2 regions of the Glutamicibacter sp. BS14 genome follow, and region 1 is predicted to be linked to the other one. Evidence: riboswitches for the same ligand, from Rfam matches in the RefSeq annotation. Region 1 holds a riboswitch; the other holds the start of a gene.
What was found. A riboswitch is a leader RNA that binds a small molecule or an ion and turns the genes downstream of it on or off. The one in region 1 is predicted to bind glycine.

Region 2: it holds a riboswitch for glycine, as region 1 does, so the genes downstream of both, gcvP (aminomethyl-transferring glycine dehydrogenase) here and cycA (D-serine/D-alanine/glycine transporter) in region 1, are expected to answer to the same signal.

The regions. Positions count from the first base shown of each region.
Region 1 covers NZ_CM167801.1:1,026,964-1,034,376, forward strand. The annotation lists gene AC1Z36_RS04920 (GMC family oxidoreductase) at 1-1,369, shown strand, start outside; gene AC1Z36_RS04925 (MarR family winged helix-turn-helix transcriptional regulator) at 1,540-1,992, shown strand; gene AC1Z36_RS04930 (FUSC family protein) at 1,989-3,044, shown strand; gene AC1Z36_RS04935 (4a-hydroxytetrahydrobiopterin dehydratase) at 3,028-3,351, opposite strand; gene cycA (D-serine/D-alanine/glycine transporter) at 3,520-5,022, opposite strand; glycine riboswitch at 5,239-5,347, opposite strand; glycine riboswitch at 5,348-5,446, opposite strand; gene AC1Z36_RS04945 (heavy metal translocating P-type ATPase) at 5,675-7,413, opposite strand, start outside.
Region 2 covers NZ_CM167801.1:1,446,850-1,454,262, reverse strand. The annotation lists gene gcvP (aminomethyl-transferring glycine dehydrogenase) at 1-2,631, opposite strand, end outside; glycine riboswitch at 2,796-2,893, opposite strand; gene AC1Z36_RS06855 (SGNH/GDSL hydrolase family protein) at 2,996-3,772, opposite strand; gene AC1Z36_RS06850 (serine hydrolase domain-containing protein) at 3,820-4,992, opposite strand; gene AC1Z36_RS06845 (APC family permease) at 5,258-6,706, shown strand; gene AC1Z36_RS06840 (RNase H family protein) at 6,770-7,413, opposite strand, start outside.

The sequences.
Region 1 (7,413 bases):
GTGGCATAGCAAGGACGACTGGGATTACCACACCGTCCCGATGGCCGGGGCAGCGAACAAGCCGATGCACCTGCCACGGGGCAAGGTGCTCGGCGGTTCCCACGCGCTGAATGCGACCATCTGGGTGCGCTGCGCCCCGCAGGATTTCGATGACTGGGCCAAGGACTGCGGCGAGCAGTGGGCCTGGAAGAATGTCCTGCCGATCTACAAGGAAATCGAGAACTTCTCTGGCGGCGCCAGCGAATTCCACGGCAGCGATGGGCTGGTGCCGGTGGACAACGACTACGAGCTGGATGAGATCCACCAGTCGATTATCGACGCCGCGGTGCAGTCCGGAATCCGGTTCAATCCCGACTACAACGGCGAGCAGCTGGAAGGCGTTTCCAAGGAGCAGATCAACGTTGCTGGCGGCGAACGCATCAACACCTGGAAGGCCTATCTGAAGCCGGTGCGCGAGTGCATGGAAATCATCACGGACGCCGAGGTGCATTCGGTGATCCTCGAATCCGGATCCGCGGTAGGCGTGCGCTATCGGATCGGCGGGCAGCTGCAGGAGCTGCGCGCGGATGAGGTGGTGCTCAGCGCCGGTGCCCTGGGATCCCCGCAAATCCTGTTGCGCTCAGGCATCGGCCCGGTGGCCGAGCTCGAAGCCGCGGGCGTCATGCCGCTGCATGAGCTGGATCAGGTCGGAAAGAACCTGCATGACCACCTGCTGGCACCGGTGATTGCCGAAACCACCACCCGCGCGATACCCGCCCCGCGTGCCGGGGTCTCCGTCTCGCAATCGCACATGTTCACCCGATCCCGCGAGGGCCTGGATCGCCCGGACACCCAGCCGATCTTCTTCGCCGTGCCCATGTACTCCCCGGGCATGGAACCGGTCGACGGCACTGCCTTCACCTTGCACTCCGGGATCGTCACCCCGCACAGCCGCGGCGAAATCACCCTGGGCGGGCCCGGCCTGGATGACCCGGTGAACATCGATTTGAATGCGCTGGATGATCCGCGGGATATGCAGGCATTCCTGGTATCGATGAAGCAATGCCGCGCGATGGTGGAGCAAGATGCCTTGGCCGGGGACTGGGGAGCGAGGGAAATCTACCCGGGCGAAGAAATACGCGGCGATGAGCAGCTGGAGGATTACATTCGGAACAACGTAGTGACCTACCACCACCAGGTGGGTACCTGCCGCATGGGCACGGATGCGCAGGCCGTGGTGGATCCGCAGCTGCGGGTACGCGGCTTGGAAGGGCTGCGCGTCATCGATGCCTCGATCATGCCCAAGATCACCACCGGAAACACCAATGCCCCGGCCATCCTCATCGGCGAGCTGGGCGCCAAATTCCTCCTGGCTGATCTTCGGCTCTGACAGGCGGCGCACTATGGCGGCGGCCAAGGAGAACGAGCCCTCACATTCCAAGAGACGATGATTCCGTGGACCGCAGCTGGCGATGGAACGCGCGCCAGCTGCGTGTGAGATACATCGAATAAACTGCTTCAGGGCGAAATCGTTTCAAGCTGAAATGATATTTTGAAGGGATGAACGAACACCGGATTCCGCAGTTCCAATGGAACTCGCTGAGCTATCTCACCGCCCGAGCCGGACGCATCGGCACCCAGGAGCTCACCGAGCTGATGGAATCCGAGTCCTTGTCCCGGCATCATTTCACCATCATCTGCGCGCTGGAGGAGTTCGGCGGCATCTCCCAGAACAACTTGGCAGATCGCTCGAATGTGAACCGCGGCCATCTGGTGGCCTACCTCGATCAGCTGTCGAGCCGTGGGATCCTGGAACGCGAAGTTGATCCGGAGGACCGCCGCCGCAACGTCATCACGCTGACTCCCGAGGGCCGGAAATTCGCTGCCCGGGCGATGGAGGCTGCCTCGCATAACGAAGCCAAGGTCTTCGGCGCATTGGATGAGCCGCAGCGGGAGCAGCTGCGCGCCTTGCTGCAGCTGGTCGCTACGCAGGACGGCGAGGCACGCCAGTGAAGCGCCACTTAGAAGAAATAGTGCAGCGCAGCGTCGTCGTGGCCCCTCACCGCCCGTCGCTCATCCCGGCAGCCAAGGCGACGATCAGCCTGGCCGCGCCGCTGATCCTGTTGGCCGGCCTTGGCCGCCTTGACTGGGCAATGTATGCAGCGTTCGGCGCCTTCTGCGCGGTCTTCGGCCGTTTCGACGCGTACGCGCCGCGTTTCTGGCAGCAGCTCTCGGCAGGTATCGTGCAACTGGCCGCAATGCTGCTGGGCACCTATTTTTCGCTCATCGAGGCACCGTTCCCGGTACGCGTGCTCGTGCTGGCATTCATTGGTTTTGGCGCCAACTACGTCTCCCATGCCACGCGCTGGATGCCGCCGGGACCGGTCTTCGCGGTCTTCGCCGGCGGCGCCTGCCTGGGCATCCCGGCCACTTCGCAAAGCTTCACCGGGGTGCTGCTGGCCGGCGGCGGAACAATGGCCTTCAGCATGCTGCTGATGCTTGGCCTGTCGATGCGCAAAGCCAACCTGCTTCATACCCTGCGCTCCGGATACGCCTGGTCGCCCTCGCGCCGGGCCATGGCCCAATCGCTCCAAATGGGCACGGGCGTGCTGCTGGCGGGAATCGCAGGGCATCTGCTCAGCGACGGCCACTGGTACTGGGCCAGTCTCGGCGCGATCGCCGCAGTCACCGGCGCTGATGCCTATGCGCGGGTAGCCCGCGGGCTGCAGCGCTGCGCAGGCACCTGCATTGGCGTAGCGCTGACCGCAATAGTTTTCGCCTTCGATTCCCCGGTCTGGGTAATCCTGGCCGCTGCGCTGGCCTCGCAGTTCGTCATCGAGCTGGTGATTCTGCGCAACTATGCGGTGGGGATGGTATTCATGACGGTCACCGCACTGCTCATGGTCCACCTGGTCAGCCCTGAACCGGCCGCGTCCCTGCTCATCGACCGCATTTCCATGACGGCGCTGGGCGCTTTGGTGGGTGCGGTGCAGAGCATCGCCATTTCGCTGCTGGTGGCCCGCCGCCGCCAAGGCCGAACGCCGGGGGCTACCAGTGCTCGGTGACAACCTGCGCTTCGAGCTTGCCGGCCTCGATGGAGATATGGCGGGCTAATTCCAGGTCCAGTGTTCCCAGATGCTCGGGCTGGTTGTGCGTTAGGCGCAGCTCGACGATGGTAACCCGCCACTCCAGGTGCGGATGCCGGTTGTCCTGCTCGGCGCGCAGGCCTACCTGGACAATGAACTGCAAGGCCGTGCTCGCGCAATCGAAACGGTAAGCGGCCCGCAAACCCAAGTCATCACGCTTCCAATCAGGCAAGGCGCCCAGCCTCTGATCGAATTCGAAGCGCGGTAACGGACCGGTTGATGCCATGGTTCTCTCCTCCAAGCGGCAGCGGGTCGGACTATGCAAGTGGTTGCTGCCTGCCATCATGATCGCATCGACCCCGGCTATTGCGGTAGCGATCCCAGCGACTATGCAGTTAGGCCCCGGCATCTGGTGATGCCGGGGCCCGGCTGAGAGAGCTGTCAAGTGCTCGGGCTACTGGCGGATGTCCTCGGCAACCTGTGCGGCGGTTTCCGCTTCGCGCTTGGCGAAGGATTCCGCATCACGGTAGGCGGAGGCCTCATAGCGTTCGTGCGCCACCTTGGCCAGGTGCGCGGCGCGCAGTGCCTGGTGCTGGGGGTTGCGGCGGATGACCAGGTAGCCTGCAGCCAGGATCAGGAACCAGATCGGGGTAATGGCCATAGCCATGAGGGTATCGGTCTGGGTGGTCAGGGCCCACAAGATGAAGCCGAAGAATGCCAGCACAACATATGGCATGAAGCTGCCGCCAGGGACCTTGAACTTCGATGCGTCGTGCAGGTGCGGGCGACGAGCACGGAAGACCAGGTAGCTGAGCAGGATGATGGTCCAGACGAACATGAAGCACAGGGCCGAGACGGTGGTGACCAGTGTAAATGCTCCCATGACCGAATCGCCGCCGTAGAGCAGTGCGACGCCGGCCAGCAGGAACATGCAGGAGAACATCAGGGCGTTGCGCGGAACCTTGCGGCCTGACAGCTTGGTGAACGTCTTCGGTGCATCGCCTTCCATGGACAGGCCACGGAGCATGCGGGAGGTCGAGTAGATACCCGAGTTGGCGCTCGAAGCCGCCGAGGTAAGGACCACGAAGTTGATGATGCCAGCGGCGCCAGCCAGACCGGCCAGGGCGAACATGCCCACGAATGGCGATTGCGCAGCGGAGAACAGATCCCAGGGGGTCACGGCCATCAGGATGATCAGCGCGCCAACGTAGAAGAACAGGATGCGGACAGGAATCGAGTTGATTGCCTTGGGCAGGGTCTTTTCGGGGTCCTTGGTTTCCGCCGCGGTGGTGCCAACCAGCTCAATGCCAACGAAGGCGAAGACCGCGATCTGGAAACCGGCTACGAAGCCCATGAAGCCGGTCGGGAACATGCCGCCGTCGTTCCACAGGTTAGCGAAGGATGAAGAAGCACCGTTGTGCTCGAAACCGGTGATCACCATAACCAGGCCAACCACGATCAGTGCGCCGATGGCGACGATCTTGATCAGCGAGAACCAGAATTCGGTTTCGCCAAAAGCCTTCACTGTCGCCAGGTTCAGAACCAGCAGCAGCACGATACAGGCTAGTGCCGGGATCCATAGCGGCAAATCGCCCCACCAGAAGGCGACATAATGGGCGATGGCCACGACGTCGGCGATGCCGGTGACAACCCAGCAGAACCAGTAGGTCCAGCCGGTAAAGAATGCGGCCCAAGGGCCTAACAGGTCGCCGGCGAAGTCGGCGAAGCTCTTGTAGTTCAGGTTGCTCAACAGCAGTTCGCCCATGGCGCGCATGACGAAGAACAGCATGAAGCCAATGATCATGTAGACGAAGATGACCGACGGGCCGGCTACCGAGATGGTCTTGCCGGAGCCCATGAACAAGCCGGTGCCGATGGCGCCGCCAATGGCGATCAGCTGGATGTGACGATTGGAGAGCCCTCGTTCGAGTGCGGGGCCAGAACTGGTGGTACTCATGCTGATTGCCTTCCAGGAGTGTGGTGTGACGCCTCGAAGCGCTCCTGCCCCCAAGCCCTGAAGGCTTGGAGAGCAGCTGCTCGCTTTGAAGAACGCATCCGACTAGGAAGGATTCCAGCTGGGCATTGCGCGGCATGCTGCGCTCAGAGCAGTTGCTGCGAATGCCACGGGGAGTCCCTCGAAACTGGTGCGCTCGGTGCGGCACTGTTCTTGGTCCCTCCCCAATCTGTATTACAACCTGAGAGTTTTCACTTCCACCCGAATACTGGGTGAAGCTTGCTCCTTCGGTGAGCCCGGACGAACCTGGGCTGCTTTCCAGAGGTGCCTGTTCGTAGCGGTACAGGTGCCTGAGAGTTTCCCGGGGAGGAAATTGCTCCTACGGCGCCCGCCCATGGTGTGAGCGGATCTCTCCCGCCACGCATCAACGGCATATGTGGTGATTGCCATCACAGTATGCGCAGAAAAATGAACGTGGTGCAAGTCGCAATTTCACACTTCGGGCCCCGGATAACCGCTTGGCCACGCCAATCGTGGAAAGTGGCTGGCGAAATGGGGGATTCTCCGCTTCGTAATGATTCGGGAAGCAAGGGCATGGATGCGGCAAAACGGGGCATCGGTTCAACCGATGCCCCGCGTGGGGAGGTACGGAGGGCTACTTCCCGAACCGTCGCAGCCGCAGCGAGTTCAATACCACCAGCACCGAGCTGGCTGCCATGGCCGCTCCGGCGATCATCGGGTTCAGCAAGCCCAGGGCCGCAATCGGAATGCCGGCAGTGTTGTAGGCGAAAGCCCAGAACAGGTTCATCTTGATGGTGGACAGGGTTCGGGCCGACAGGTCGATGGCCTGCGTGACCTGATGCAGGTCGTTACCCATCAGGGTGATGTCCGCGGCTTCGATGGCCACATCGGTGCCCGAGCCCATGGCGATGCCGAGGTCGGCCTGCGCCAGTGCTGGCGCGTCATTCACCCCATCGCCCACCATGGCCACGACCTTGCCCTGCTCTTGCAATGAGGTGATCGCCTGGGCCTTGCCGGCAGGGAAGACCCCGGCGAATACGTCCTCGGCCTTGATGCCTACCTGGGCGGCAACCTCGGTAGCCACCGACTGGTTGTCGCCGGTCAGCAGCACCACGCGCAGGCCGCGCTCCTGGAGTTCGGCAATAGCTTTTGCGGAGCTGTCCTTGATCTTGTCCGCCACCGAGATCACTGCCTGGAACTGCTGGTCCACCGCGACCAGGATGGCGGTCGCGCCGGCCTGCTCGGCTTCCGCGAGCATGGCCTTGGCGGAGTCATCCAAGGACGCGCCCTGGGCTTCGAGCCAGCTGAAGCGGCCTACGGCAACGCGATGCCCGTTGACCGTGCCGACCACGCCGCCGCCCGGATCGGAATCGAAGTCGCTGGCTTCGGGCAGCGGGCCCAAGCCGGCTGCGGCCTTGGCGATGGCCTGGGCGATCGGATGCTCGGAATGGTGTTCCACGGCACCGGCCAAGACCAGGACCTCATCGGGATCGACTCCGTCGATGGCCTGGGTGCCCTGGTGGGCCATGACCCCGGTGGTCACGGTGCCGGTCTTGTCCAGCACGATGGTGTCCAGCTTGCGGGTATCTTCCAGGACCTGCGGGCCGCGGATCAGGATGCCCAGCTGCGCGCCGCGGCCGGTACCGACCAGCAAGCCGATCGGGGTCGCCAGGCCCAACGCGCAGGGGCAGGCGATGACCAGCACGGCGACCGCAGCGGTGAACGCCTGGTAGGGATCGCCGCTGGCAAAGAACCAGGTCACGAACGTGAGCAGCGCAATGGCCAGTACGATCGGCACGAAGACGGAGGATATCCGGTCAGCCAGGCGGGCAATGGGCGCCTTGCCCGATTGGGCTTCGGAGACCAGCTTGCCCATCTGGGCCAAGGTGGTGTCCGCGCCAACGCGGGTAGCTTCGATCACCAGCCGGCCCGAGGCATTCAAGGTCGCGCCGGTGACTTCATCGCCGGGCCCGGCCTTCTGCGGGACCGATTCGCCCGTAAGCAGCGAGGTGTCTACCGCGCTGGCGCCGTCAATGACCACGCCATCAGTAGCGATCTTCTCGCCGGGGCGCACCACGAAATGGTCCCCGACCTGCACCTGCACGGCCGGGATTTTCACTTCGGCGCCGTCGCGAAGCACCACTGCATCCTTGGCGCCCAGGTTCAGCAAGGACTTCAGCGCATCGGATGCCGAGGACTTGGCGCGGTGCTCCAGGAAACGGCCCAGCAGCAGCAAGGTGGCCACGACGCCGGCAGTTTCAAAGTAGAGCGCATGCTCGGACATGGACATGCCGATATGGGCGGTCAGCTGCGGATCGAGGATCAGCTGCACTGCAGAGAAGAAGTAGGCCGCGAGCACACCGAGGGAAACCA
Region 2 (7,413 bases), 420 kb from region 1:
GTAGGCACCGGAGAGGACCTCGTCCATTTCCTGGCGGATGGTGATCATCGCTTCAATGAAGCGCTCGATCTCGGCCAGGTCCTCGGATTCGGTGGGCTCCACCATCAGGGTGCCTGCCACAGGGAAGGACAGGGTCGGCGCGTGGAAACCGAAGTCGATCAGGCGCTTGGCCACGTCCTCGGCGGTGACCCCGGTCTTGGCGGTCAGTTCACGCAGGTCCAGAATGCACTCGTGGGCAACCAGGTCCTTGTTGCCGGTGAACAGTACCGGGAAGTGCTCGTTCAGGCGCTTGGCAATGTAGTTCGCGTTCAGGATCGCGTGCTTGGTGGCTTCGGTCAAGCCGTCCCCGCCCATCATCGCGATGTAGGCCCAGGAGATCGGCAGGACGCCGGCCGAGCCGAAAGCGGTCGCCACCACCGGCACGCCATCACGCTCGGAGTAGGTGCCCGAAGCATCGCCTGGCAGGAATGGCAGCAGGTGCTCGCCAACGCCGATTGGGCCTACGCCTGGACCGCCACCGCCGTGCGGGATGCAGAAGGTCTTGTGCAGGTTCAGGTGCGACACGTCGCCGCCGAACTTGCCTGGCTGGGCCAGGCCAACCATGGCGTTCATGTTCGCGCCATCGATGTACACCTGGCCGCCGGCGGCGTGGACCTTGTCGCAGACCTCGCGCACGTCGGAGTCGTAGACGCCGTGGGTGGATGGGTAGGTGATCATGATGGCTGCAAGGACGTCCTTGTTGGCCTCGATCTTGGCATCCAGGTCGTTCGCGTCGATGGTGCCATCGGCTGCGGTCTTCACGACCACCACGCGCATCCCGGCCAGCACTGCCGACGCGGCATTGGTGCCGTGGGCCGAAGCCGGAATCAGGCACAGATCGCGCTGGCCTTCGCCGCGCGAACGGTGGTAGTCCGAGATGGCCAGCAGGCCCGCGTATTCGCCCTGCGAGCCGGCGTTGGGCTGGATCGAAACGCCAGCGTAGCCGGTGATTGCGGTCAGGCGCCCTTCCAGGTCGGTGATCAGCTCGCGCCAGCCCTCGGTCTGCGCTGCAGGCGCGTAGGGGTGGATCGAGGCGAATTCCGGCCAGGTGATGGATTCCATTTCGGCGGCCGAGTTCAGCTTCATGGTGCACGAACCCAGCGGGATCATGGTGCGGTCCAGGGCCAGGTCGCGGTCCGAGAGCCGGCGCAGGTAGCGCATCATCTGGGTTTCGGAGGAGATGGTGTTGAAGATCGGGTGGGTCATGAAGTCGCTGGTGCGCACCTGCCCTGCCGGGATCTCGAAGCCTTCCGGAGCCGAGAGCTCTGCGCCGAAGACTTCAAGCAGGGTCTTGACTACGCCCGAGGTGGTGGCCTCGTCGGTGGAGATGCCCACCTGGGTCTCGCCCACCTTGCGCAGGTTGATGCCTGCTTCGATGGCCTTGGCAATGATGGCATCGGCGTTCTCGACGTTCACCACAACGGTGTCGAAGAAGGAGTCCGAAGCCAGGGTGTAGCCGCCGGAAACCAGCGAGCTGGCGATCACCCGGGCGTGGTTGTTGGCGCGCGAGGCGATCTGCTTCAGTCCGGCTGGGCCGTGGTAGACCGCGTACATCGAAGCGCAGATGGCCAGCAGGGCCTGTGCGGTGCAGATGTTGGAGGTGGCCTTTTCGCGGCGGATGTGCTGCTCGCGAGTCTGCAGGGCCAAGCGGTAGGCAGGGACTCCGGCGTCATCGGCCGAAACGCCCACCAGGCGTCCTGGCATGGAACGGGTCAGGCCATCGGCCACGGCCATGTAGGCAGCGTGCGGTCCGCCGAAGAACAGCGGCACGCCGAATCGCTGGGTGTTGCCCACGGCGATATCGGCACCCTGCTCGCCCGGAGGGGTGATCATGGTCAGGGCCAGCAGGTCGGCAATCACGGTAACCATGGCGCCGGCTTCCTTGGCGGCGGCGATGATCGAAGCGTGGTCCGCGATCGAGCCGTCGTTGCCAGGCTGCTGCAGGACAATGCCGGAGATCTCGCCCTCTGGCAAGCCTGCGGAAAGGTCGGCAATCTCGACTTCGAAGCCCAGCGCGTCAGCGCGGCCCTGCACGACCTTGAGGGTCTGCGGGAAGATGTTGGAGTCCAGCACGGTCTTGCCCTTGGACTTCTTCTTGTTGGCGCGGCGCATCATCAGCACGGCTTCGGCGGCGGCGGAGGATTCATCCAGCAGCGACGCGTTGGCGATGGGCAGGCCGGTCAGGTCCATGACCATGGTCTGGAAGTTCAGCAGGGCTTCGAGGCGGCCCTGGGAGATTTCCGGCTGGTACGGGGTGTAAGCGGTGTACCAGGCTGGGTTTTCCACGATGTTGCGGCGGATCACGGCTGGGGTGATGGTGTCGTAGAAGCCCTGGCCGATCATCTGGGTCTTCATGACGTTCTTCGAGGCAAGCGCACGCAGGTGGGCTAGGGCTTCGGTTTCGCTCAGGGCGTCTGGGATATCCAGTGCGGAGTCCTGGCGGATGTCTGCCGGAACGGCGGTGTCGATCAGTTCTTCCAGGCTGTCGTAGCCCAGGGTCTGAAGCATGGTGGTGACGTCGGAAGGACGTGGGCCGATATGGCGTGAAACGAATTCAGTATTCGCTCGTGCCGAAGTCTGCGTGATGGTCATGGTGCTGGTATCTCCATGGGATCTGTCTTGGCGCATGCCAAAGGAAGGTCTTTTTACCTCCCCATCCCTGTTGCATAACCTGAGAGTTTTACGCATCCAGCAAACCAAGCCGGGCACTTGCACCTTCGGTGAACCGGAACGGGCCGGTTTCTTTCCAGAGTTGCCTCATGATGGCGGTACGGGTGCCTGAGAGTTTCCTGGGGAGGAATTGCTCCTACGGCGCCCGTCCATGGTGTGAACGGGACTCTCCCGCCATCCGTCTATGGCGCGCGCTGCCGGCCGGAGACCTGCAGCACACCACCATGTTACCTGCCCCGCCCCCAAGGTCAAACAGGAGCGGGGTCCGGAAAAGTCATAAATGCGTTCAGTTGGCGTCGGCAGTTAAACGGATGTAATCAGGATATTTCGCTGACAAGGAATCACCCGACGAGGTGCCGGTGATCCGGCGCTTGACCCACGGAGCCAAATGCTCTCTGGCCCAGCCCAATTCCTGCTTCAGCTTTTCGCCGCGCGAGTTCACGGCCAGTTCCGGCAGGGACGGCTGCTGGATCCTGGAGGACCAGTTTCCCTCGGTGATCCGATGGGTGCCGAGCACGTCAAGGACCTTCGAAGCCATCAGCGTGTGGCCCAGCTCGTTCATGTGCAGCCGATCCACCGCCCAGTAGCGCAGATCGGAGAATTCGCGCCACCGCCAGTAATCGGCGATCACCGCGCCGTACTCGTCCGCGATTTCGCGAACCTTCTCGTTGTAAATGGCCGTGCGCGGACGGGTCTTGGAGAACAACGGTGACTCCACGGTGTCGAAACCGGTGAACAGCACGACCGCGCTTCCGGCTTCGGCAAAGCGGCGCACCATGCCTTCATAGCCGCGCATCAGCGCATCCAGGTCCGCCTTCGGGCGCAGGATGTCATTGCCACCGGCATAGATGGTGACCAGATCCGGGGCCAGTGCGAGCGCCTGGTCCAGCTGCTGGTTGATCACCTGCCCGATCTTCTTGCCGCGCACCGCCAGGTTGGCGTATTCCCATTCGCCTTCGGCGCAGAGCACTTCCGAAACCCGGTCCGCCCAGCCGCGGACCTGGTTGGGCCGGGTCGGATCCACATCGCCAACGCCTTCGGTGAACGAGTCACCTAGTGCCACAAACTTCTTCACTTCGCTCCTGCTTCGTTCCATTCCCGATGGGTTTACTACGCGTTGCTGCCGGCAGCCTGGGCCGACATGTTCTTCTGCATGATCAGCTGGCGGGCCAGCTGGCTGAGCTTGACCCCGGTGGAGATCTCCTTGACGCCTTCATTGCGCGAGGGGATGAAACCGAAGCCCAGCTGGTGGGCTGGATCGGCGAAGGCCAGCGAGGAATTCGCACCGTCATGGCCGTAGGCGAAAATCGATCCATAGTTGTTGCGCGCGGTGGCCTTCATGAACCCCAGGGCGAAGGCCTGCAGCAGCCCGTTGGTCCGGTCATGGCCGTAGACCAGCTCGGTGGAAACCTGGGACCAGGTGTCGGCGGTGAGGAATCCGCGGGTGGCGCCCAGTGCCGGCACTGCACCGAATGAGGCGGCATAGATTGCGGCGAGGCCTTGGGCATTGGCGACCGCGCCCATGGATGCGGGGCCCAGTTCGCGCACCTGCGGCGCGTTGGCCAGTTCGTGCCAGTTGTAGACCGGGCCGCTTTCCAGCGCGAAACCGGAGGCCGAGTTCACCGAAAGCCCGGCCGGGGAGAACGGATCGAAGAATTCCGGTGCGGCGTCAGCGCCCGGCAATACATCGCGGTAGCGCGATTCCAGCGCGGGGTCCTGGCCGATGTATGCTTCGGCTCCCAGCGGCTTGCGGATGCGCTCCTCGAAGACTTCTTTCAGTTCCTTGCCGGTGACCCGGCGTACCAGTTCTTCCATGAGCACGCCCATGGTGATCGCGTGGTAGCCGACAATGTTCTGGCCCAGCGGCCAGACGCTTGGCATGGAAGCGAGCACCTTGGCGTATTCGGCGGAGTTCAGGAGGATCTCGCTGGGCACGCCCCCGGGCACTCCGAGCACTCCCGCTTGGTGGCTGAGCACCTCGCCGACGGTGAGCTGGGCTTTCCCGTTGTCGCCGAATTCCGGCCAGTAGGTGGCAATTGGCGCGTTCGGGTCGATCAGCCCATCTTGCACGAGCAGTGCCACGACCAGCGCGCCCAGGCCCTTGGTGCAGGAGAAGACGCAGGTCAGCGCGTCACCAGAGAGGTGCTCGCCGACACTGTGGCTGAGCACCAATTCGCCGCGGTGGTACACGGCCAGCTGCGCCGAATAGCCTTCTTCCTCAGCGGCTCGCGCCTCTAGTGCTTCCGCCAGGGGCGCGAACTCTTCAGTGATCACCGATTGCATCTAAATCCTTCAAAGTGCTTGTCTCTCATCAACTAACCCTAACCGCTTCGATCCCATGGCCCGGTAGTTCCACACGCTGACCCGACACCTAGCATATAGGTACGTCAGCTCACAGCATTGGCTTGTTTAAGCCACTAATCGACATTTCACTACCGCTGGACCCCAAGTTCTGTGAGCCAGCCTTGAAGCCGGTTTGCCCACTTCATGCGCTGACCCTAAAGTTGTAATGTTTGCCTACAAAATTGAAGGAGATGATCTCGATCGCATGACTGTGAACAGTGACACGGCCGTTACCGACGGCAAAGAAACAGAACTCCGCAGGGTGATTGGCCCGAAGCTGCTGCTATTCCTCATCATGGGCGATATCATCGGCGCCGGAATTTTCGCCATCACCGGCAAAGTTGCCGGCCAGGTGGGCGGAGCCGCCTGGCTGCCGTTCCTGATCGCTTTCACGATCGCGACCCTCACCGCCTTCAGCTACCTCGAACTGGTGACCAAATACCCGCACGCGGCCGGTGCTGCCTTGTACATCCACAAGGCATTCGGCATCCACTTCGTCACCTTCCTGGTGGCGTTCACCGTGGCTTGCTCGGGCATCACCAGTGCCGCCACCTCGGCCACCTTGGTGGGGCGCAACCTGCTCATTGGCATTGGCCAGTTTGTCGAGGGTGTTCCCAACACCCCGGAAGCGGGCATGTGGGCAGCTATTGCGATCATCGTGATCCTCGCAGTGATCAACTTCCGCGGCGTGGGCGAGAGCGTGAAGTTCAACCTCGTGCTGACCATAGTTTCGCTGGCCATCATGGCCGCGATCATCGGCATCGGCTTCGCGGTGATCGCCTCGGGCCAGGGTGACATTTCCCGCCTGGTGGTCTTCGAGACCCCCACCGACCGCAGCGTCTTCGCCGCCGTGACCATGGGTACTGCCATTGCGTTCTTCGCGATGGTGGGCTTCGAGGATTCGGTGAACCTGGTTGAGGAAACCAAGAATCCCAAGAAGACCTTCCCGAAGATCATGCTCATCGGCCTGGGCATCTGCGCCTTGATCTACATGCTGGTGGCCGTCACGGTCATCATGGTGATCCCGACCGGCGATCTGCTGAACCCGAAGAACCCGGATGCCGGCATCCTGCTGGATGTTGTGCGCATCGGCCTGCCGAACCTGCCAGTTGACGCGATCTTCCCGTTCTTGACCGTCTTCGCGGTGGTCAACACCGCGCTGATGAACATGCTGATGGCTAGCCGCCTGCTCTACGGCATGGCCCGCCAAGGCGTGCTGCCGCAGTTCCTGGGCAAGGTGCATTCGACCCGACGCTCGCCATGGGCTGCGATCCTGTTCAGCACCGTGCTGGCCATCGCCTTGGTGGTCTACGTGAACTTGAGCAACGGAAGCAGCATTGTCGGCTCGCTGGGCGGCACGACCGCGCTGCTGTTGTTGTGCGTGTTCGCCGTAGTCAACGTAGCCCTGCTGGTGCTGCGCCGCGACAAGCCGGAACCCGATGCGTTCCGCGCTCCAACGATCATCCCGATCCTCGGCGTGTTCTTCTGCCTGTTCCTTGCCGGCCCATGGGCTCGTTCGCGTGAAGACTGGGTCCAGTACGAGATTGCCGGCCTGCTGCTGGTCATCGGCGTGCTGCTGTGGGCCGTGACCTGGTTGGTCAACCGGATCAACTACAAGAAGGGCGTCATCGAAACCCGCCCGGGACAGTACTGATCCCAAACCGTTAAAGCAGTGATGCCCGCCATTTGGCGGGCATCACTGCTTTAAGCGTGTTTTCTATGCGGTCTGCTCGACCGTTTCCTGGCGGAACCGAAGCTTCAGGCCGCCTTCGGTGCTCTGCCACCAGGAAGATACGACAAGCACCGGGCCCTCTGCAGGCTTCATGCGGTACGCGAGCAGCACCATCTGGGCATCCACTTCCCGGGCCGCAAGGACCTGCACCGCACCGGTACTGGGCAGGCTCGCCCCGGATTCCAGCATGGCCCGGACCGTGGCCACATCCAGCAGGCCGCCATGGCGAGTCACTTCCTGGTAGCCCGGATGCAGGAAGTCGTTGAGTTCCGCGAAACTGGTGCGGATCTGCGGGTCGAGGAAACCTTGTTCCAGTTCGAAGACGGTGGCCGCGATGTCCACGCCGGGTTCCGGTGCGGCGGCGGGTTGCCCGCCGGGTGCCAGCACGGCATCTTCAGCCGCTGGAGCTTTGGAAGCCGCTGGAGCTTTGGAAGCCGCTGGGCCGCCGACTGCGGTGTAGCCCGGTCCGGCCTCTACTACAGAGCCCTGCTGGTGCGCGGTCGCAGCCGCACGCGCATGGCCGTCAGCAGCTTCATTCAGCTCATGTCCGGCATGGCCCTTGACCCACTCGAAGGTGTACTTGCGCCCGGCAATGGCCCGGTCAAGTTCCTTGAGGATGTCCTGGTTCA